Linked DNA regions of Desulfopila inferna. The protein of the gene in region 1 interacts with the protein of each later gene in a pairwise test. Links are inferred from orthologs where the notes say so. Each region holds a gene or a part of one and is shown on either strand. Other genes may lie near its edges.

Region 1 (10,524 bases):
TACGATAGATTATTCTTTCCAGTACTATTGAGGGAGTCAAAAAATGGAGCTCATTCTTAAAGAAACTATTAATTCACTTGGCCAGGAAGGCGATGTAGTAAAGGTAAAGCCCGGTTTTGGGCGGAACTACCTGCTGCCTAAAGGCAAGGCCGTTATCGCCAACGCTCAGAACAAAGCCCTTTTTGAAAAAAATCGGGCAATCATTGAAGCGCGTCTTGCAAAAGAGCGTAAAGAAGCGGAGGCGCTCGCCAAGAAACTTGCCGGTATTTCTGTTGAGATTACACAGCTCGTCGGCGAGGACGAGAGGCTTTTCGGCTCGGTAACCAGCGGCGATATCTGCGAAAAGCTTGCAGAGCACAACATACATATCGACAAACGGCAAATTGTTCTTCCCAATCCTATCAAAACCGTCGGCGTCACCACTGTTCCAATTAAAGTTGGTTTTGAGATAACAGCAGATATTCAAATAAAAGTTTCTGCCAAGGATACTAACGAGTAAATGTAATTTGAAATCCGGCCAAACAGAGATATTGATCAGCTTCATGAAGTTTTGCCGGTGTCCGGACCCGTTCGACCTCTACACACCATATGAGATAATGCTCTCTATGGTGTGTTTGTGTTTTCAAAAAACAGTGTAGAAAGAAAAGACAATGAGTAATCCGTCAACTTCATTAGCACAGTCCAGAGTCCCCCCCCAGAACCTTGAGGCTGAACAATCCGTCCTCGGCTCCATCCTGCTCAAAAACAATGCTTTCGGCAATGTTGTTGAAGTGTTGCATCCTGATGATTTTTATTCTCCCGCGCATCGGATCATCTTCCATGCGATGATGTCATTGTTTGAAAAAAATGACCCGCATGACATCATTACCCTGGCCAATTATCTCAAGGATCAAAATTCCCTTGATCAGGTTGGCGGTGCTGCATATCTGGCCAATCTCACTTCTATTGTGCCGGTTACAGCCAATATCTCATCATATGCCAACATCATTAAACAAAAAGCCGTCTTACGAAAACTCATAGAAGTTAATACCGAAATTGCCGGCAGGTGTTACGACGAACAGGGTGAGATAGACCAGCTTGTCGATGACGCCGAGCAGGCGATCTTTGATATTGCGGGGAAGAAAAGCGGGCAGAATTTCACTCCTTTAAAAGAAATTATCCCGACAGCCTTTGAAAAAATCGAACAGCTCTTCAAACGCAAGGAACTCATTACCGGGGTACCGACCGGATATTTTGAAATTGATAAAATGACCGCCGGACTGCAGCCTTCCGATCTTATCATCCTGGCGGGAAGGCCATCCATGGGAAAAACAGCCTTTGCCATGAATATCGCTCAACATGCCGCTCTGGTAGAAAAAACAGGAGTGGCGATTTTCAGTCTGGAAATGTCAAAGGAACAACTTACCATGCGATTGTTGAGTTCTGTCGGCAGAATAGATTCACAGAGAATTCGCACGGGCAAACTTCACGATGAAGATTGGCCCAAGCTGACTCGCGCAGTTGGCATGCTGTCTGAGGCTCCGCTCTATATCGATGATACTCCGGCGATCTCCGTCTTGGAAATGCGGTCAAAAGTACGCAGACTTGCTTCACAGTATCCGATAGGCATGATACTGGTCGATTATCTTCAACTTATGCGGGGACGAAACAGCACCGAAAACAGGACCCAGGAAATTAGTGAAATTTCCAGATCATTGAAGGCATTGGCCAAAGAACATAATGTGCCTGTTCTCGCCCTCTCTCAGCTGAATCGTGGGCTTGAAAGCCGAACCGACAAACGGCCGATGATGTCGGATCTTCGCGAGTCGGGCGCTATCGAACAGGATGCCGACATCATCTGTTTTATCTATCGCGACGAGGTTTACAACAAGTCGGAGGATAACCCGGACATGGGTACGGCTGAAATCATCATCGGCAAGCAGCGTAATGGACCTACCGGTGTGGCCAAGTTAACATTTATTAAAGAATTCACAATGTTCGAGAACATGAGCAACTTTGATGATTCCGATTACCATTAATAATTCGACTGTTTTCAGGAATCACCAATACCACTATCAACACAGCGCAACTGAGAGTCTTCCAATGGGTGAAAATACAACAAACAGTTTATGGTACGACTTTAAAGCCATTGAGGCGAAATGGCAGCAAAAATGGGAAGTTGAAAAATCATATAGTGTTTCCGAAGATTCCACCAAGGAAAAATACTATGTCCTGGAAATGTTTCCCTATCCCTCCGGTCGTATTCATATGGGACACGTCAGAAACTATTCCATTGGGGATGTCGTCGCCAGATACAAGCGCATGCGCGGCTACAACGTTCTTCATCCCATGGGTTGGGATGCCTTTGGCCTTCCTGCGGAGAATGCAGCCATCAAGAATAACACCCACCCTGCGGAATGGACGTATCAAAACATTGACTACATGCGTAATCAGCTGAAACAGCTCGGTTTTTCATATGATTGGGAAAGAGAGATAGCCACTTGCCATGAAAAATACTACCACTGGGAACAGGTATTATTTTTGGAAATGTACCGCAAGGGACTGGTTTACCAGAAGGTCACCACGGTGAACTGGTGCGAATCCTGCCAGACGGTTCTTGCCAATGAACAGGTAGTGGAAGGTGTTTGCTGGCGCTGTGATCAAGCCGTTCTTCCCCGTGAAATGAAAGGCTGGTTCTTCAAGATCACCGATTTTGCCGAAGAACTGCTCGCCGATCTCGATTCATTGACGGGATGGCCGGAAAAGGTTCTCACCATGCAGCGCAACTGGATAGGTAAATCCACCGGATTAAATTGTGAATTTAAAGTTGACGGCGCCGACGCATCCATTGCAATTTTCACAACCCGGCCGGATACAATATTCGGCGTCACCTTTCTTTCACTTGCTCCTGAACACCCGTTGCTGCACAGTTTGATTGCCGGCACCGACAGGGAAAAAGAAGTTACAGAATTTGCCAACCGGATCATTACCGAAAAGCAACGCAGCAGCCATGAGGAAGAACCGGTCAAGGAAGGTATATTTACCGGAAGGTATTGCATCAATCCTTTCAATGGTGAAAAAATTCCTATTTATGTCGCTAACTTCGTTCTTATGGAATATGGAACAGGTGCAGTCATGGCGGTACCGGCCCACGATCAGCGGGACTTCGAATTTGCCAGGAAATATAATCTCGAAGTCCGTCCAGTCGTCATTCCGGAAAACCGAGATTTAGATGGAGAAACTATGGAGGAAGCCTCCATTCTTCCCGGCGTGCTGAGAAATTCCGGTCACTTCGACTCAATGGAAAGTATCGAAGCCCAGAAGGCCATTATTGATTATGCCCGAGAAAATGCTTTTGGTTCAGCTCAGACGACGTATCGGTTAAGAGACTGGGGGATCTCAAGGCAGAGATTCTGGGGAGCACCCATTCCCATGGTTTATTGCGACAAATGCGGGATACAGCCGGTACCGCAGGAAGATTTGCCGGTGAAACTGCCTCAGGACACGCCAACTTCGGACGGCAGTTGTAAGCCCCTGCACCAGCGTAATTCCTTCATTGAAACATCATGTCCAAACTGTTCCGGCCCGGCACGACGGGAAACCGACACCATGGACACCTTTGTTGAATCCTCATGGTACTTTGCCAGATACACCTGCCCTTCCTACACTGATGGACCTTTGAACAAGGCAAAAGCATCATATTGGCTTGGAGTTGACCAGTACATCGGCGGCGTGGAACATGCTATCCTTCACCTTCTCTACTCCCGTTTTTTCACCAAGGTTCTCAGGGACCTCGGTTACCTGGATATAGCTGAGCCCTTTACCAACCTGCTCACTCAGGGAATGGTGATAAAGGATGGAGCCAAGATGTCAAAATCAAAAGGGAATGTGGTTGACCCGCACGATCTCGTTATTGAATATGGCGCCGATACGGTACGGTTGTTCAGTCTCTTTGCGGCTCCGCCGGAAAGGGATCTGGAGTGGTCTTCCCAGGGTGTTGAAGGCGCTTCACGCTTTCTTAACCGGGTTTTTCGTTTCATCGATGCCAACAAGGCAAGTCTGCATGATCGCAAAAGCACTCTGCCGAAGCTATCTGGAAAAGGACAGGAACTGCATCGCAAATGTCACCAGACTATTCGTAAAGTAACCCATGACATTGAGACGAACTTCCATTTTAACACTGCTATCAGTGCGGTTATGGAGTTGTTCAACGCTCTTTCTTCCCTCACCGCGGAGGGCGGAGATGCCGATGTCCCGGACGCAGTTATCCAGGAGGCGGTGGATACTCTGCTGCTTCTGCTCTCTCCCATGGTTCCCCATTTCACCGCGGAAATGTGGCAAATATGCGGAAATAGCGATGATATAGAAAGCAGAACCTGGCCTGAATTCGATAAGGAAGCTGCCAAAGAAGACATGCTGACCATAGTCCTGCAGGTAAACGGCAAGGTCCGTTCGCGTCTGGAGGTGCCGGCCGATATTGATGACCAGTCTCTTAAAGAAATGACAATGGAAGATGAAAAGATCAGACGTTTTCTTGGCGAGAAACCTGTGAAAAAAATTATTGTGGTAAAGAAGAAACTTGTTAATATCGTCATTTAGATTTAGATAGGTTTGTCTGGGGATAAGCGCTACCGCTCAACCATTCGGTCATTCTTTGGCGAAGAAACCGATTTCTGGTAATTTGATCATAGTTGTCACAACTTAACGGAGTTTACAATTGAAAAACAAAATCTCTATTCTTTTATGTATTGGCGTGCTTTTGATTGTGGTATCCTGTGGTTATAGAAATCCTTACGTTTATACCGGGCCTGATAAATCCATCTATATCACCTCCTGGAAAAACAGGACCAGTGAGCTTCAGCTCGAATCAGAAATTTATCAATCGTTGCTGCAGTGGTTCCAGAAGAGTGATTCCTTGAATATTGTGAAAGACAGGTCCTCCGCGGATCTGATATTGGCCGGAGAAATTATCTCTATTGACTTGCCGAGCCTCTCTTATGGTGCAAACAACACGACTCAGGAGGTCAAGCTTCTCCTTAGGGTCAGATATATCCTCAAGGATATCGAGACCGGGGAAATACTCTTCCAGCAACCAAACCAGCTGCGCACCGAAGAATATGTGGTTTCAGCAGATTCTTCAGTCACTCGTGACAGTGAAGAAAAAGCCCTTGAAACCATTATTGACGAACTCTCCCAGGATATTTATCTGCAAACTTTGACAAAACTGCCCACGCTTTAGCACCACCCAAACCCAGCCGTGCCTGACAAGTGCCTTTAGACGAATTGCTTTTTAAAATACCAGGAAAATAATTCGTCAGGCACTAAACCAGCGGCGGCGAAACAGGATAATAGCCCAGCCCCATAGAGACAACCTCACATTTTTTATGGCGGTTTGCCAGGAGTAACATGATGCTGACGGCAGCTATCCTGAACCTGCCTAATTGTTAATGGCTAATGGATAATGGTTTAAAAGGTTCCTCGCCCAACTCTCTCCCCATCATCTTTGCGGGTTAAATACCCATCGATGTCAGGAGTTCACTGATCTTACGGCAATTGACTTAAGCACCCTTGTCCGAGATTAACGCCTTTCTTCTTGCTTTTTAAATAATGCTCAGTATCGCCAACATCCAACTCTCTTCGCCTTTTGTCCTCGCTCCACTTGCCGGCTACAGCGATTTACCATTCCGGCTATTATGCCGGGAATTCGGCGCAGGAATGTGCGTCTCGGAAATGATCAGCTGTCATGGCCTGGCTTATCAGCAGAAAAAAACGCTGCAGATGCTCAGCTCCTTTCCTGCAGAAAAGCCGGTGTCGTTCCAGCTTTTTGGTGCCGATGTCTATATGATGGCCAAGGCTGCAGGGATTCTCAATTCCTTCTCTCCTGATCTTGTCGATATCAACATGGGGTGCCCCGTTAAAAAAGTCACCAAAAAAGGCGCGGGGGCCGCCTTAATGTCTACACCCGAGCTGGCTGAGAAAATTATCAGAGAGGTTGTCAAAAACAGCGAGGCTCCGGTAACGGTCAAATTTCGCAAAGGTATCAATGCCCACTCGATATCCTGCGTCGATTTCGCCAAAATGGTTGAAGAATGCGGTGCTGCTGCCGCAATAATTCATGGCCGCACCTGGAGCCAGGGATTTACCGGTATTGCCGATTGGGAGTGTGTTGCGCAGGTAAAAAAGGCAATATCCCTTCCGGTTATCGGCAACGGTGATATCGGCAGTTTTCAGGAGGCACGGGAACGATTACGGACTTCAGGCTGCGACGGTGTCATGATCGGCAGAGGTGCATTAGGGAACCCTTGGGTTTTTTCTGAGGACGGGCGTCCTGGCCTACCAGCCGATATTTTCAAGGGAGCGAGCCGCCATCTTGAGCTGATGCAGCAACACCTGGATGTGGAGCGCCTGCTCGCCGTCATAAAAAATCACATAGGCCGGTATGTTAAGCATATGAAAGGAAGCGCCCAAATACGTAAACAAATATATGAGAGCTCATCATTTACTGAACTCCATACCTTGATGAAAGATCTTGCGTCGAACCAGCAGGTGTGAAGAAGTTACAGGAGTTGAGAAAACTCCTGCGGAAAGATAGGGGGAATGAAAATCGCCCTGCAAAACTGCCGCTTTCGGCTGAACGCAGGACGATTTTATTTATCTGATCAAATCAGTCCTGCCGCCATTTTGGCAGACTGCAGAGTATTTTTCATAAGCATGGTAATCGTCATAGGTCCGACACCACCAGGTACGGGCGTGATGACCGAGGCCTTTTCCTTAACAGCGTCGAAATCAACATCTCCGGCAAGAATAGCTTTACCTGATTCTGTCTTGCCTATTCTGTTCACTCCTACATCCATTATAGCCACACCATCTTTGACCATATCCGCGGTTACCATTTTCGGAACACCGACGGCGGCAATAATTATATCGGCCCGGCGGCAGTGAGCCGCCATATCTTTTGTTCTGGTATGGCAGACGGTGACGGTGGCATTTCCTGATTCTCTTTTCTGCATCATCAGGTTTGCCATAGGTTTGCCGACGATGTTGCTTCTTCCGATGATCACCACCTCAGCACCACTGGTCTCTACACCACTTCTGGCCAGGAGTTCGAGAACACCATGAGGTGTGCAGGGAAGAAAGCATTTCTCGCCCAGTACCATTCTCCCTATATTGACCGGGTGAAATCCGTCTACATCTTTATCCGGATTGATTTCGTTGAGGATCAACCCTTCATTGATATGCTTGGGCAAAGGTAACTGGACCAGGATGCCGTTACATGAATCATCAGAATTATATTTTCTTACAAGCTCGAGAAGCTCGTCTTCAGGTGTGTCGGCATCTAAAGTTATCTGTTCGGAATGGATACCGATGGCATGCGCGGTCTTGTTCTTGGCAGCAACATATGATTGTGAAGCGGGATCTTCTCCTACTAGGATGGTCACGAGACCTGGTATAATGTTGTGCTTTTCTTTTAATTCGGCGATTTCTACTTTCAGTTCTTCCCTGATTTGCTTAGCTACTTCAGTACCGCTGATAATTTTAGCTGTCATTTTTTTCACCTCTTGTTGAAAGCTTATCTTGAATGTTTCTCCCTCTCGTCTGGAACCCCTGTTTAAGTCCCTTATATACCGTCCGCAGGTTGCCGGACAATCTCTCGAAATAATAGCTTAAAAGGCAATTTATTGGAATGATTGTTAATCCATCTCTTCAAAAAAAAAATATTTTAAAATGATGATAGTGCAAAAATTCGCTATGTTCCCCGAATGGCTGGATGAAAGTAGCGAAGACCCGAGATAAGCAAGTACTTTGGATACCCTTGGGGTGCAGGGACTTTTTATGATGCCATCAATAGATTGGTTCTGCTGATAAGCCGGTACCTCCAGCACAGTTATATTCAGCTGAAATACCACGCCCTGCTACAAAATGCCAAAGAATTATAAATAATTGACCAAAGCCAACGGATAAATTCCTGCCAAACAATCAAACCCGCAACTATTCAAGACTATCATAAAAACCGGATATCCGGAATTACATAGCAACAAGCGGCAGATAGTCTGGTTCCCAGCGCATCTTGCGGATCAACTTTTTCATTCGCTGCTCATCGTTTTCATGTTGGAAATCTGAAAATACACAAGGTCTGCTTACTCCTTCTCTTACTGCACTCATGGCCACCGCAAGTGCAACTTTGAGTGAAATATTTTTCAGCTCGGCAAGCCGGGGAACAAGGCAGCCTTCTTCCATTTCGTCTCGTGTTACACAATCGGACACCGCCCTGGCTGCAGCCGTAAAAAATTGGGGAAGCACTTCCTTTGCGCCGGAAGCCAGAATGCCTAACCCTATGCCTGGAAAGACCAGAACATTGCTGGCCTGCCTGGTGGTATACACCTTCCCGTCAATATGAAATGGTGAAAATGGGCTGCCTGTGGCGACAATGGCCCTGCCATTTGTCCACTTATAGATATCCAGCGGCTGCGCTTCAATAACAGACTCAGGATTGGAGAGCGGCAGGATCACGGGCCTGGAGGTATTTCCGGCAACTGCATCTACCACCTCCTGAGTAAAGCAGCCGACACATCCTCCCTGCCCCGAGGTGCCGACCAGGACTGTGGCGCCGGATTTGGCGATTATATCTTCAAGATGAAGGTTTTTTTCCCTTATCCAGGGGAATTGATTGACATCCTTGGCATATCTCTTTTTATACAGCTCACATTGACGCCCTTTATAGATTATGCCTTTTGAGTCGAGGGCGAATATTCTCTCCTTGGCCTTGGCGGCAGACAGGCCTTCTTCCATTAAAGCAAGTTCGAGCTGTTCGGCTACACCTACTCCGCATGTACCGGCACCATGAATCAGAAATATCTGATCGGTAAGTTTTTCTCTTTTTATTTTCATGGCCGTCAGGATAGATGCCAGCACGATAGCTCCCGTCCCCTGAATATCTTCATTGAAGGAAATCAGTTCATCACTGAAAGCATCTCGGGTGGAAAAGGCATTCTGCTTGGTAAAATCCTCCCATTGACAGATTGCATGGGGGAAAACATTCCTGAATGCACGGGCAAACCTGCCGATAAACTGGAGGTATTCCTCCCCCTGGAGCCGCTCATGACGCCAACCTAAATATTCGTTATCGGCCAGCAGCGATTCATTGTTCGTGCCGACATCAAGCGATATCGGCAAACAGTGCCAGGGAGCTATTCCGGCACCCTGAGTGTAGAGCATCAGTTTGCCGAGACAGATGGCAATTCCTCCGACACCCTGGTCACCAACCCCGAGGACTCCCTGATTATCTGTGACTACAGCGATCCTGATATCCCGATGAGCATATCTCCTGAGGATGTCCTCGGCATTATTAATATTACCGGGGTATAAATGTATGCCGTTGGCCTTTCGGAACATCGAAGAATACTGCTGTACAGCCAGTTCAACGGTAGGTGTATAAATAATACCGATATATTTTTCTATATCGCTTTCTATGACCGCATGAGCAAGGGTAACATTTCTATCAAAAAGTTCGCGAATAAACCGAAATTTTTCGACATCGTCCTGCCGCGCCTCAACCTTGCCTTTGGTCGCCTCGACCTGGCTGTCGAGATCACGAACAGATGGCGGCAGAACACCCTCGAGACCGAGCATTTTTCTCTCTTTGAGGTTGAACGCCGTTCCCTTGTTGACAAAACTTATCGCATGAACGGACGGACCGCTGTCGTAGACGAGGATTTCTCTGGTATTTCCATATTCATCATATTTAAATCTGTATTGATTAGTCGCCATGTATAATCCTCAATGCTCGATTCAATAAAAAAGTGGTAACCTCAGCAGCATCCCATCTGCACCCGATCAACCCGTAAAACATAGGCACACTATAGTTCTCCGGGCTGCTCGGAGTCTGCGCTTACCTGCGCACAACTGGAGCGCTGCTGAACAGTTATAGTTCAGGGCAAACTGCCGGTTTTTAGCTTCTTGCTGAATAGTTACAAAAAGTTAAGCTGGCTCAGGAGTCCATTGACTTTTTAGTGTATTGCTCCTAAAAGTCTTCCACTAAAAACAGCAAAACGGAAAGTACTTTAAAGAAAAAGCAAACAGCTCAATTACAACCACCAAGATAAATATCCAGCTCTGCTGAGCTAGAAGTACACTACCATAATGACCTCCATGAAAAACTGGCAAGAGATACTCAGACAAAGTGTAACAACTTTCGCCGATCTTCAAAAGCATTTAAATTGCGATAATAACGTATTAGAAGATGTTATAGCAACGTTTCCAATGCGGATTAATCCATATTTTTTAGAATTGATTCAAAAGCACGGAGCCCCACTGAGCCGTCAGGCAGTTCCGAATATCCTGGAAATTCAGGACACTGTGGGTATATCGGATCCTCTTGATGAAGACAATCTCAGCCCGGTGAATAACCTGGTTCATAAATATCCGGACAGAGCACTTTTTCTGGTGACTAATCGATGCGCCATGTATTGCCGATTCTGTACACGCAAAAGAAAAGTCGGAACTGAAAAAATGCGGATTACCGCCAAATCCCTTGAAGACTGTTAT
Region 2 (10,618 bases), on another replicon or contig:
CGGAAAGTGCCAGGGTATCACCACGTCCGAGGAAGTTGTTTTCAGCTATCTGGCCCATCAGGATGAGGTCGTCAACAGAACTGTAACCGGCGCCTATGGTGAACATTCCGGTGCTTTTCTCCTTGACCTCAACGGAAAGATCCACGGTTGAGGTGTCGAATGATTTTTCCGGGCTGATATTGACTTCTTCAAAAAAATCGAGATACTGCAGGTTTTGCAGGCTCTCGCGCAGGGCCTTGGCATTAAAAATGCCGCCCTCCTTAACCTCAAGTTCCCTGCGAATGACATTGTCACGGGTCCGATCATTTCCGGTAATCGAGATCCTGTTGATATAGACCAATTCGCCCTTATCTATATCGAGTGTTATATCCAGGGTATCTTCTGTCTCTGCTGGTTTGATCTCTGGGCGGGTATTGGCGTTGGCGTATCCTCTTTCGGCATAGTAGTCGGTGATTTTGAGGATATCTTCCCGGAGCACTTTTCGGCTGACATACGTTTCATGGGGAATATCGAGCATGGCGAGCAGTTTTTCCCTGTCAGCGATGGTGTCACCTTCCAGATTTACCTCGCCGACCCTGAAACGGGTGCCCTCCTCAATGACAAAGGTGATATACAGCCATTCTTCTTCCTGATTGACGATGGGGTCGCCGATTTTAGCCTCGAGAAAACCATGGTTGCCGTAAAAATTTAAAATTCTGCCTGCATCCTGGTTAAGTTTATCGTAGTCGAGCAGACCCGATTCGGTAATCCAGGAAAACCAGCCTTTGGTACTGGTTTCTATCTCATCTTCGAGCTCATCGTCGTCGAAGGTGGTATTGCCTTCAAAGGAAATTTCCCTGATATAGATTTTCTCTCCTTCATCTATGACAAAACGGACCTCGGCGGTGTCCTGTGTAGGCTGACTTACTTCGGGAGTAACCTCGGTATTATAGAACCCCTTTGATTTATAGAGAAGCTGAATGGCTTCACTGTCTCTGTTCAATTGAGTTGGGTTGAGGATGGACTGTTCTCTGGTGGTTACCACTTCTTTGACATTTTCTTCCTTTTGCTCCTCGATTCCTTCGAAAATAATGGAGCTGATCACCGGTTTCTCATCGATTCTGAAAACCACGGCCTTGCCATCCTGCTGCTGACTCACTTCAATTTGAACATCATCGAAGTATCCCATTCTGAAAATAGACTTTAGATCCTCCCTGAGGGCGGCAGGATCGTATGGATCACCCGGCTGGGTCGAAATATTTTTCAGGATGGCGCCGGAGTCGATTTTTTCATTTCCCAGCGGAGCTATGGAAGCGATAACCTCATCCCTGGAGGTAAATGCCGTAGTTTCCCTGATCAGATCATTATACAGTGCATTTATCTGCTTACTGTCTCCCTGGAAGGAGAAATATTTCGATTCAACTGGAGAAAGCAGGTCGACCAGCCTGGCGTCCAGACTGATATTTCCGGCTATTTCCGTGATACTGCCGGCTACCAGAATGTCATAGTTTTTGAAGGAATCAATCTCTCCGAGTGTTTGAGTATCAGGCGGCCATTCGGCTCCATAGTCGAGTAACGATTCAGCCCTCTCTCTCTCGAGAAAAGAATACCCTTTCTCGGCAAGGATCTTTGACAAAGCTCTATCGGCCTCGGCTGGGGTTATGCTTTGAGACAGAGAAGTGACTTTGAATGGGAGAAACAATGTCTTCTGCGGTTGCGCCGCCCACACGGTGGATGAAGCAATCAGCAGACCGAGGAGGAGAAGAGCCGAAGCGAGAAATTCCCGGTGCGGTAAAATTAAATTTTTCTTCAATAATTGCATCTGGTAATTCCTTTGCGTTACAAAGCAAAGATCTGCTTCTCGTGGTACGGTAAAGCCGATCGCCGTGTAATGTAGTTTAAATTACTGTTTATATATAAGATAACCGTTTCGGCTGCTGAAAATAACAGCCATTATGACATGTTTGAACAAAAATGAAAAGGAAGTAACTGCGAAAAACAGCACGAAGATCAAAACACTACGCAAAAGAGGACAGTAAGGGAATATTACCTGTTGTGAGTCGGAGTTATCCGGGGCTTGAGTGTTTTTACATTCCTAAGGCAAGAACGAAGGCCGCTGATTATTCTTCCGGCGTAGCAACCGTATGGGATGTGTCTTCGGAACGGCAATGAATCATATCGAGCAGTTGGGAGGGGGTTTCGCGGAAGACGCAGTCATAATCCCGGTTGTGGCAAAGCTCGTCGCGATATCCCTGGATAAGATTTTGTTCACTCCAGCGTGTCAGATAATAGGAGGTGAGATCAGGTAAAAGAGAGAAAATCGTTTCCGATGGGTAGGGATCGACAAAACTGGAGCTGCGCAGTTTTTCAGAAGAAAGAGTCTGATTCCTGTAAAAACTCTCTAGAAACATGAGCTCCTGGGGCATTCTGGCAACAAGGCCCGCTTTGGCAAAGAAGCGCAAAAGGATAGAGAGCAGTTTCTTACTCGATCGTGTCACTTTATAAGGCAAATATATTTCCTTGGGCGATTTCAGCTGCAGGGATTTCTTGATGGTCAGAATGAGTTTGGCGAGTTCGACCGGGTCCTGGTCGACAAAATTATAGGTTTGTCCGGAAAATTCTTCCCTGTTCTCCAGCATATGGTGTACAAAGTAGGGAATCTTGCGGCAGTTGGAGTAAGAGTGCTGCACTCCTCTGGAGGTAAAGAGAAAGGGCATTGACTGTTCGACTATGCTGAAAAAAAGCCGGTGAAAACCCTGGATCTTATGATCGTGGTCGCCATAGACTATGGCCAGCCGCAGGGAAGAGTAATCGAGCCCCGCAGTTTTTTGCAGATGGTGCAGCGATTTTTCCGCCAGAAGTTTCGATTTGGCGTAATTATTCAAATCCGCCGTTATCGGCAAGGTATCATGTTCCTTGAGGTTATCTCCATATGGCAATACAGCCGCCGTAGTGATATGTATATAGGGTATCTGCTGTGCTGCCGCCGCCTTAGCCAGATTGAGGGCTCCAAGATAATTGACCTCCAGAGCCAGTCGGCTGTTGGAATTCAAATTGGTTATAGCTGTGTTGATGAGAAAATCGGGCTGTACTTCATCTATGTACGAGCGAATATCCTCTTCTGACCTGATGGAGAGTTTCTTGCTGCTTGGTGCCCTGATTTCTACGGCTTGAGGCATTTTGGTTTTGAAATAGTGGACCAGCGTACCGCCGATAAGACCGGAGCCGCCGATGAGAACGCCTAATTTTTTTCTGCCGGGATTTGGAGTATTCATGAAAACGTATTTGACCGGGTTGTATTTGGTAATTCACAATATCCTGCCCCGATCTCGGAGAGGCAGAGGTGCTGCGTTAATTTTTAATATACCACGTTAGAATAATGACGGGCAAGAGACAACTCAAGAAATGGATAAAAGCTCTGGTAGAGTTACTCTTCCCGCCGCGCTGCTATTGCTGCGGGGCCAGGGCAATCTCCATATCCGAAGGGCTATGTTGTGAATGCCTGGCCGGTGTCCTCTATATCGTCGCACCGATCTGCCGGATCTGCGGAGGGAATTTTATAACCTCTCAGCCGGAAAATCATATTTGTGAATGCTGTTTGCGTCACAGGCCCCCATATTCCATGGCCAGAGGGATTATTTATTATGAAGAACCGGTGCGCTCGCTTCTGCATAACCTTAAATACTCCTACGACACGGCTGCTGCCGATCCGTTGCTGAAAATCGCGCGAAGCTTTGATTTTTCGGCTTTTGATTCGTGCGAAATATTTCTGCCGGTTCCTCTCCACAGGCAGCGACTGAAAAGGAGGGGCTTCAATCAGGCGCTGTTTCTCGCCAAGCTGTTGTTCCCGGGGAGAAACGACTGTATTTTTCCCCAGATACTCCGCAAAAGACATCACACCCGTTCGCAAACTGAACTTGACGCGATCGGCAGAAAGCAAAATCTAAGGTCGGCTTTTTCCGTAGAACATTCTGAAATAATTATAAATAAGAAGATATGTCTTGTCGATGACGTCTATACAACAGGTACGACCGTGTCGGAATGTGCGGCTACTTTGATGAGGGCCGGCGCATCTGAGGTTAGGGTACTGACGTTTGCCAGGGTAAGAGAATTTAGATAAAAAAAACGGAGGCTGGATCATGCTGGTAAAAAAAATAAAACTAAAAAATGAGAAAAGCAAATCTATACCGAAAGCCTTTATTTATGCAGGTTTCAAGACATATTTTTGAGTAAAGTGGAGATAAATAGAATTATATGTAAAAATATTCAATAAATTTGAGATAAACGAAAAGCTTAATTTGTTAATAACCTGTTGATAAACTGTTTAAGAGCATGAAATAATACATTTTAGTTAAAAAAATGTTAGGACTATGTTTTTGTGGGCTTTGCAGAGGGTGGGATGATGGAAAGACCGAGCCTTGCTTATTTGGAAGGCCTCACCGGGTAATGAGCTGAATCTTGAAAAATATCAGGATATCGTCTTTGACGAAAATCTTAAAATGGAGTTTATCAACGTACATATAATCGCTAGCCAGCCATTGATAACCCGACTCAACCGGGTTAGGAGAGAAGAGAGAAGAGCGTATGGCCTCCGGCTAGGCAGTTTCCTTAGAATATTTACGAGAAATACGATAGGTAAGGTCCGGAGAATAATCCTCTGGGCTATTGAGGGGGCACTCTCTATTTTAGAGTCGGGGGCATGCACATGGTATGGCAAAAGGCGAAGGAAATATTGCGGGATGAATTAAGTGAGAGCGTCTATAGTCTCTGGATAGATCCGCTTGAGTGTTCAGGGCTTCAGGAGGATAAAATTTCCCTGTGCTGTCCCGATCGCTTTTTCAGCGCCTATGTAGCAAGAAATTATCTGGAAATCATTCAGGCAAAGCTGAGCGATGTCGACCCCCAAAGAAGGGAAGTGATCCTGACATTGGGACGGGGGGCTGCACAGGCTCCGGCTGGCGGCAAAAGTGCGCAGTTGCGTCTGCCCAACGTACCTCGCAACTCCTCCTCGGTGCGAGCCCTGCATCCCCGCTACACCTTCGCCGAATTTATGGTGGGAGAGAGCAACATTTTAGCACAGTCTGCCTGTCGATCGATTACCCTGGCCGATGATTCCATTGGGCCCTGCCTGTATATTAACAGTTCCACGGGACTGGGAAAGAGCCATTTGACACATGCCGTAGCCCATCAGATCCTGGCCGAGGCGCCAATGACGAGGCTGCATTATCTCACGGCGCAACAATTTTCCTATGAGATGGTGAACAATATCAAGGCCAATACCATGGACAGCTTCAAACAGAAATATCACGAGCAATGCGATATTCTTCTGGTGGAGGATGTTCATTCCCTGACCGGTAAAAAGAAGACCCAGGAGGAGCTCAATGAATTATTGGACTCCCTGATCAAGTGCGGCAAGAGGATCGTCTTCACCGCAAACCGGCCGCCCCGTGATCTTATCGGCATCGATGAGGAGTTCCGTTCACGAATGGCTGCAGGTCTGGTGACCGCCATCCAGCCTCCGGATATATCGACTCGGACCAGAATCGTCAAGAATAAGGCACAACAGCATAATCTGAAGCTGGAAGAGGAACACATTGATTATCTGGCCCAACATATCAAGGGAGATATCCGCCAGGTTGAATCGGCAATAGTCGGCATTCGGGCCAAGGCACATTTACAGGAAGGCGTGGTCGATATGTCCCTGGTCGAACAGGTTATCGCCGCGCTTGTGGGCTTGCCCAAATCCCTCTCCCCCGCCCTGATCAGGGAATTCATCTGCAAACAGTATAAGGTAAGCTGTGACGAACTACAGTCCCGCTCCAGAAAAAAAGCGCTGACCTTTCCCCGTCAGGTGGCCATGTATCTTTGCCGCAAACATACCGAGAATTCTCTCAATGAAATCGGCAAAGAGTTCAACCGGGATCATTCCACGGTCCTCCACTCCATAAAAGTGGTTACCGGCCTGACCAACAGGAATATCTCCGTAGGGGAGCAGATAAATCTTCTCAGTAAGAAGTTAAAGACCCTTTAAATACCCTTACAGGTTTTTTTCTTGTATTTTGCGAGAAAATAATCTGTCTAAAGGTTCCTTTCCAACTCAACTGGGTTAGTAAATTGTTTTTGTGCTCTCTTTCAATTCTTTTTAGGGCGGTACTTTTCCAGTAGCAGGCGATACAGTTTATTATCGATTCAGAGTTTTCAACTCAGCGGAACGATGCGATGCAGAGAATATCATTGCGGAGCAGGGGATGCTTGCGAAAGAAGCGATTTCTCCACAGGGCGCGGCGGTTGATGGTTCCGTGCCTGCACATCAGGATCTTTTCTAAATCCAGTCCGGAGGCAATTATCATCTTCGCTGTTGTATAGGGCGAAAACCAGAAACGATGGTCGCTGTTAATGGTCTCGCAGCCGTCTCTGGCAAGCAGGTAGTTGTCTCGGCTGACTCCATTGTGAACAGTGAGGATGAGTTTGGTGAAGTCGTTTTTATATTTCCGCGCTATGGCGCGAAGAAAAGCAGTGGGGGCCTCGATATGCTCGAGAACTTCTGGAATCAGGAGATAATCCCAGTTGTCACTTCTAGTGATTCCGGCAAACTGATCGCTGAAAATATCGGTACAGGAGGTGTCCTGAAAACCGAGTTTGTCCTTAATGTAGCGGATACCGGCTTCCTGGGTGTCGATACCGTGACAACGCAGGGCGCTTTCACAAAGTCTGCTGTGCAGCCATTTTCTGCGTTTTATCCTCTGGCGCACCGTTTCGATATTATGATCGACACAGCCGACATGAATGACCTTCTTCCCCGCGACCATTTCGCAGAGGAGATCAATCCGGGTTCGGTAGCTATGATCTTCTTCATCAAATATAAACCGGGTCCGCAGGGTGTTTGAGTATTCTTCGCCCTGCAGGTAGGCCAGAGTATCATCTGGAAAATACATGGAGACTCCTTTAGACCATGTCTTTAGCTCTATGTTTGCGACACCGTCAAAAATATACTCCCTTGACAGCCGCTTCCTGACTTTTAGCGCCGGCACCCGTGGCAATGGCCTCGGCTGTACGAACTCCGTGCTTCATCATATCGTTGAGGCCGATGCCTTCCCAGCCGAAACCGCAGATGTAAAGACCGGGAAAATGTTCCCTGAGATGATTACGCCAGCTGAGCAGTTCAGGATAGTGCTGCTCCAGCTGGGGAATGCTTCCCCAGGGCCGCAGAACTTTGGTGTAAACCGGTTCGCCATGAAGCGGTAGAATATCCCTGACGTCATCAAGGGCTCTGCGGATCAACTCCTCGTCGCTGAGTGTAAGCCGTTCGGGATGTCTGCGTCCGCCGACCAACGTCTCGAAGAGGATGTGGCCGGCAGGAGCTCGTCCCGGGAACATGTTGGAAGAGAAGAGCGTGCCAAGGGTGAAGCGCTGCTCCTGTTCCGGAATGAGATAACCGAACCCCGGAGGCAGGCTGGAGCCCGGACCGTAGCCGAATACCACGGTGAGGATATCCGCTTCGGCAACTGCGGGAAGCGGTGGTGGAACAAGCTCCCGGAGCAGAGAAATGGCGGTATTTGTCGGCACGGCAAGAACGAGGTTGTCCGCCTCGAATCGACCGCGGCTGGTGACCACCCGCCAGCCGCCATCAAGCCTTGAGAGGGACTGAACTTCACAGTTCAGGAAGAGATCGGCATCTTCGGTGAGGTATTGACTCAGTTTCTGCGGCAGCCTTGCCATGCCTTCTGGAAAGCTGGTCATGGCGGGCATGGAGAAGCCAGCAGGTTCCTTTTTCCTGTTTTTCCTGCTGCTCCGGGCTTTTGCCAGCATTCCGCGAATGACAGAACCATGTTCCTGCTCAAGATGGCGAATGGCGGGCATGACACTGTCGATGGTGAGCCTGTCGATATCGCCTGCATAGGTACCGGTGAAAACCGCATCGGCAAAAGGCAGCAGGGCTTTTCCGAAACGGTGATTAACCCATTTGGCCACCGTCGGCTCTCCGGCGAGCGGTTCCTGCCACAATTCGGCGAGCACCCGGAGTTTGGCACTCCACGGCACCAGCGGTGCCAGCAGAATCTTCAGGGGTGTCTGCGGGATCATCCGTAATTCTCCATCGAGCAGGACATAACGGACAAAGTTTATCAGCGGCGCCTTTACCGATTCGCCGGCCAGTCCACATTCCTCGAGAATTTCCCTGCTTTCTTTGCAGTTATCCAGAAATCCGTGAGGTCCTATCTCAGCGGTGAATCCATTTTCATGGTGGCTACGGATTACACCGCCGGTGCTTTCCGACTTTTCCAGAATAACGTAACGGTGCCCATAGCAGGTGGTGCGCAGCTTATGAGCCACGGTCAGGCCGGAAAGGCCGGCACCTATTATTATAGTATCGGTGTGATGCGTCATTTCAGCTCATCATGTATCGGCTTTCTCGATTTTGGTGGTGACCCGGCCGCAGTTCATCGACCTGCCCGGATTGATGTTTGTGATTTTTGCCGGGGTATTTCTCCCCTCTTGTATTCGTCGATTTGACCGCTGCCGCAGTGATCTGCTCGAGAGTGCGGAGATGGCCATGATTTCTGTCGTATATCTTTATTTTCATAGCCTTATCTCCTGGCTGCCGGCAAAGGATTGTACATCCGAGGTATACTTGACATACGATGATATGTGCTTACCATTTTCGCCGACTTGATGAAAAAAATCAATGGAAAGGGTGTAAAATCCGGAACTTTCTGTATGAAAAAAAGCTGAGGTGAAATAGATGACCACAACACAACATGAATTCCAGGCTGAAACCAAAAAACTCTTAGATATTGTAATCAACTCGCTCTATACCGAACGTGATGTCTTTATTCGGGAGCTCATTTCCAACAGTGCCGATGCCCTGGAAAAGATGCGCCATGAGAGTCTTACCAGGGAGGATGTCTTTGATGCACATGTTCCTCTTGAGATAGACATATCTCTTGATGAAAAGGCGCATACTTTTACTATTACCGATACCGGCATCGGCATGAGCCGGGTTGAACTCGAGTCCAATCTGGGCACAATCGCCCATTCGGGATCTAATACTTTTCTGCTGGAACTGGCCGAGGCCGCCAAGAAGGATATCAACTTGATAGGTCAGTTCGGAGTAGGTTTTTATGCGGCCTTCATGGCGGGCGCCAAGGTCAGGGTGCAGAGCAGGTCGTGGGACGGCAGCGAAGGGCATGAATGGGAATCGGATGGCTCGGGAACCTTTACCATCACCGAGAAAGAAGGACTTCACAGGGGAACGCGCATAATCGTCGAGTTGAAGGAGGATGCCCATGAATATGCCCAGAAATGGCGGGTGGAATCGATTATCAAACAATACTCAGCCTTCGTCTCTTTCCCCATTAAGCTCGAAGGAGAAGTAGTCAACACCGTTCAAGCCTTGTGGATGCGCAATAAAGCGGAGATCAAGGAGGAGGAGTATACCGAGTTTTACAAGTTCATTGCCAATGCCTTTGACGAACCGACTTACCGTCTCCATTTTTCAGCCGATGCACCTCTGGCGATCAATGCCCTGCTCTTTGTTCCCAAAGAAAATTTTGAAATAATGGGATTCGGCCGTGTCGATCCGGGCGTGAACCTCTACTGCCAACGGATTCTGATTGATCAGCACTCCGAAAATATCCTGCCCGAATGGCTCCGCTTCCTCAAGGGGGTAGTCGACAGTGAGGATCTGCCGCTCAATATTTCCCGACAGGCACTGCAGGATAATGCCCTGGTTTCCAAGCTGCGTAAGGTGATAACCAAACGTTTCCTCAAATATATGGATGAGGAGGCCAAAAAGGATCCGGAAAAGTACCTTGAGTTCTGGAATACCTTCGGCATCTATTTCAAGGAAGGAGCCACCAGCGACTATGAATTCCAGAAGGAGCTGTCCAGACTCATTCGTTTTGAATCTTCCAAATCCGAGGCGGGCAAACCTATCGGGCTTGCCGAGTATCTGGCGCGAATGAACCCGGATCAGGAAGAGATTTATTATATTAACGGTCCTTCGAGAACGGCAATCGAATCAGGGCCATATGTCGAGATGTTCACCAAGAACGACATCGAAATCCTCTACACCATGGAGCCCATCGATGACTTTGTCTTGAGTCATCTGGGTGAGTTTGAGGGTAAAAAGCTGGTCTCCGCCGACCGGGCCGATCTTTCCCTGCCGAAAGGAACGGAAGCAGATGCTGAGGAAAAGCCGGAAGACGAAGCAAGCCTCGACAAGGAACAGAAAGAATCACTGTTGAGCTGGCTGAAGAAGGCCCTGGAAGATAAGGTTGCCGATGTCATTGTCTCCAGGAGACTGGTGGACTCCCCTGCAATGATCGTCAATCCAGACGGGCACATGAGCTCCTCCATGGAGAGAGTGATTGCCATGAGCCGCCGGGAGAAAGGCGTTCCCGAAGAAAAGAGTAAGAAGAATCTGGAAATTAATCCAGCCAATCCATTGATCAGGCGTCTTGCCGCGCTCATTAAGGAAGACGAGGATTTCGCTCGGGAGGTGGCCGGACAGATATATGACAATGCCATGATCCAGGCCGGTCTTTACGTCAACCATCTTGAAATGGTGGAGCGGAACTACAGAATCCTCGGACGTGTCACCAAGGCATAAGCGGCTGCGGAAATTTCAGTCGGCAAAATC

Evidence for each region.
Region 2: the proteins of dnaB (region 1) and dnaA interact in binary tests that used the Escherichia coli proteins (3 or more experiments, as listed by UniProt). The link is inferred for Desulfopila inferna from one-to-one orthologs.

Annotation. Positions count from the first base shown.
Region 1 is NZ_JAFFQE010000001.1:189,311-199,834, reverse strand. What follows is about bases 1-2,834. They hold dnaB (replicative DNA helicase), read left to right. Parts: upstream 1-650; coding sequence 651-2,018; downstream 2,019-2,834. Other genes in these bases: leuS (leucine--tRNA ligase), read left to right, coding at 2,083-2,834; rplI (50S ribosomal protein L9), read left to right, coding at 44-499. Also shown: more of leuS, read left to right, coding at 2,835-4,578; LPS assembly lipoprotein LptE, read left to right, coding at 4,697-5,218; tRNA dihydrouridine synthase DusB, read left to right, coding at 5,587-6,531; JWG88_RS00755 (bifunctional 5,10-methylenetetrahydrofolate dehydrogenase/5,10-methenyltetrahydrofolate cyclohydrolase), read right to left, coding at 6,639-7,526; JWG88_RS00750 (NAD-dependent malic enzyme), read right to left, coding at 8,005-9,747; JWG88_RS00745 (KamA family radical SAM protein), read left to right, coding at 10,120-10,524. UniProt on the Escherichia coli protein: The main replicative DNA helicase, it participates in initiation and elongation during chromosome replication. Travels ahead of the DNA replisome, separating dsDNA into templates for DNA synthesis.
Region 2 is NZ_JAFFQE010000004.1:323,051-333,668, forward strand. Bases 3,920-6,847 are described here. They hold dnaA (chromosomal replication initiator protein DnaA), read left to right. Parts: upstream 3,920-4,684; coding sequence 4,685-6,010; downstream 6,011-6,847. Other genes in these bases: JWG88_RS12360 (ComF family protein), read left to right, coding at 3,920-4,099; JWG88_RS12370 (hypothetical protein), read right to left, coding at 6,183-6,847. Outside these bases: outer membrane protein assembly factor BamA, read right to left, coding at 1-1,801; JWG88_RS12355 (NAD-dependent epimerase/dehydratase family protein), read right to left, coding at 2,100-3,254; more of JWG88_RS12360, read left to right, coding at 3,359-3,919; more of JWG88_RS12370, read right to left, coding at 6,848-6,914; hemG (protoporphyrinogen oxidase), read right to left, coding at 6,961-8,364; JWG88_RS12380 (hypothetical protein), read right to left, coding at 8,366-8,560; molecular chaperone HtpG, read left to right, coding at 8,720-10,588. UniProt on the Escherichia coli protein: Plays an essential in the initiation and regulation of chromosomal replication. Binds in an ATP-dependent fashion to the origin of replication (oriC) to initiate formation of the DNA replication initiation complex once per cell cycle.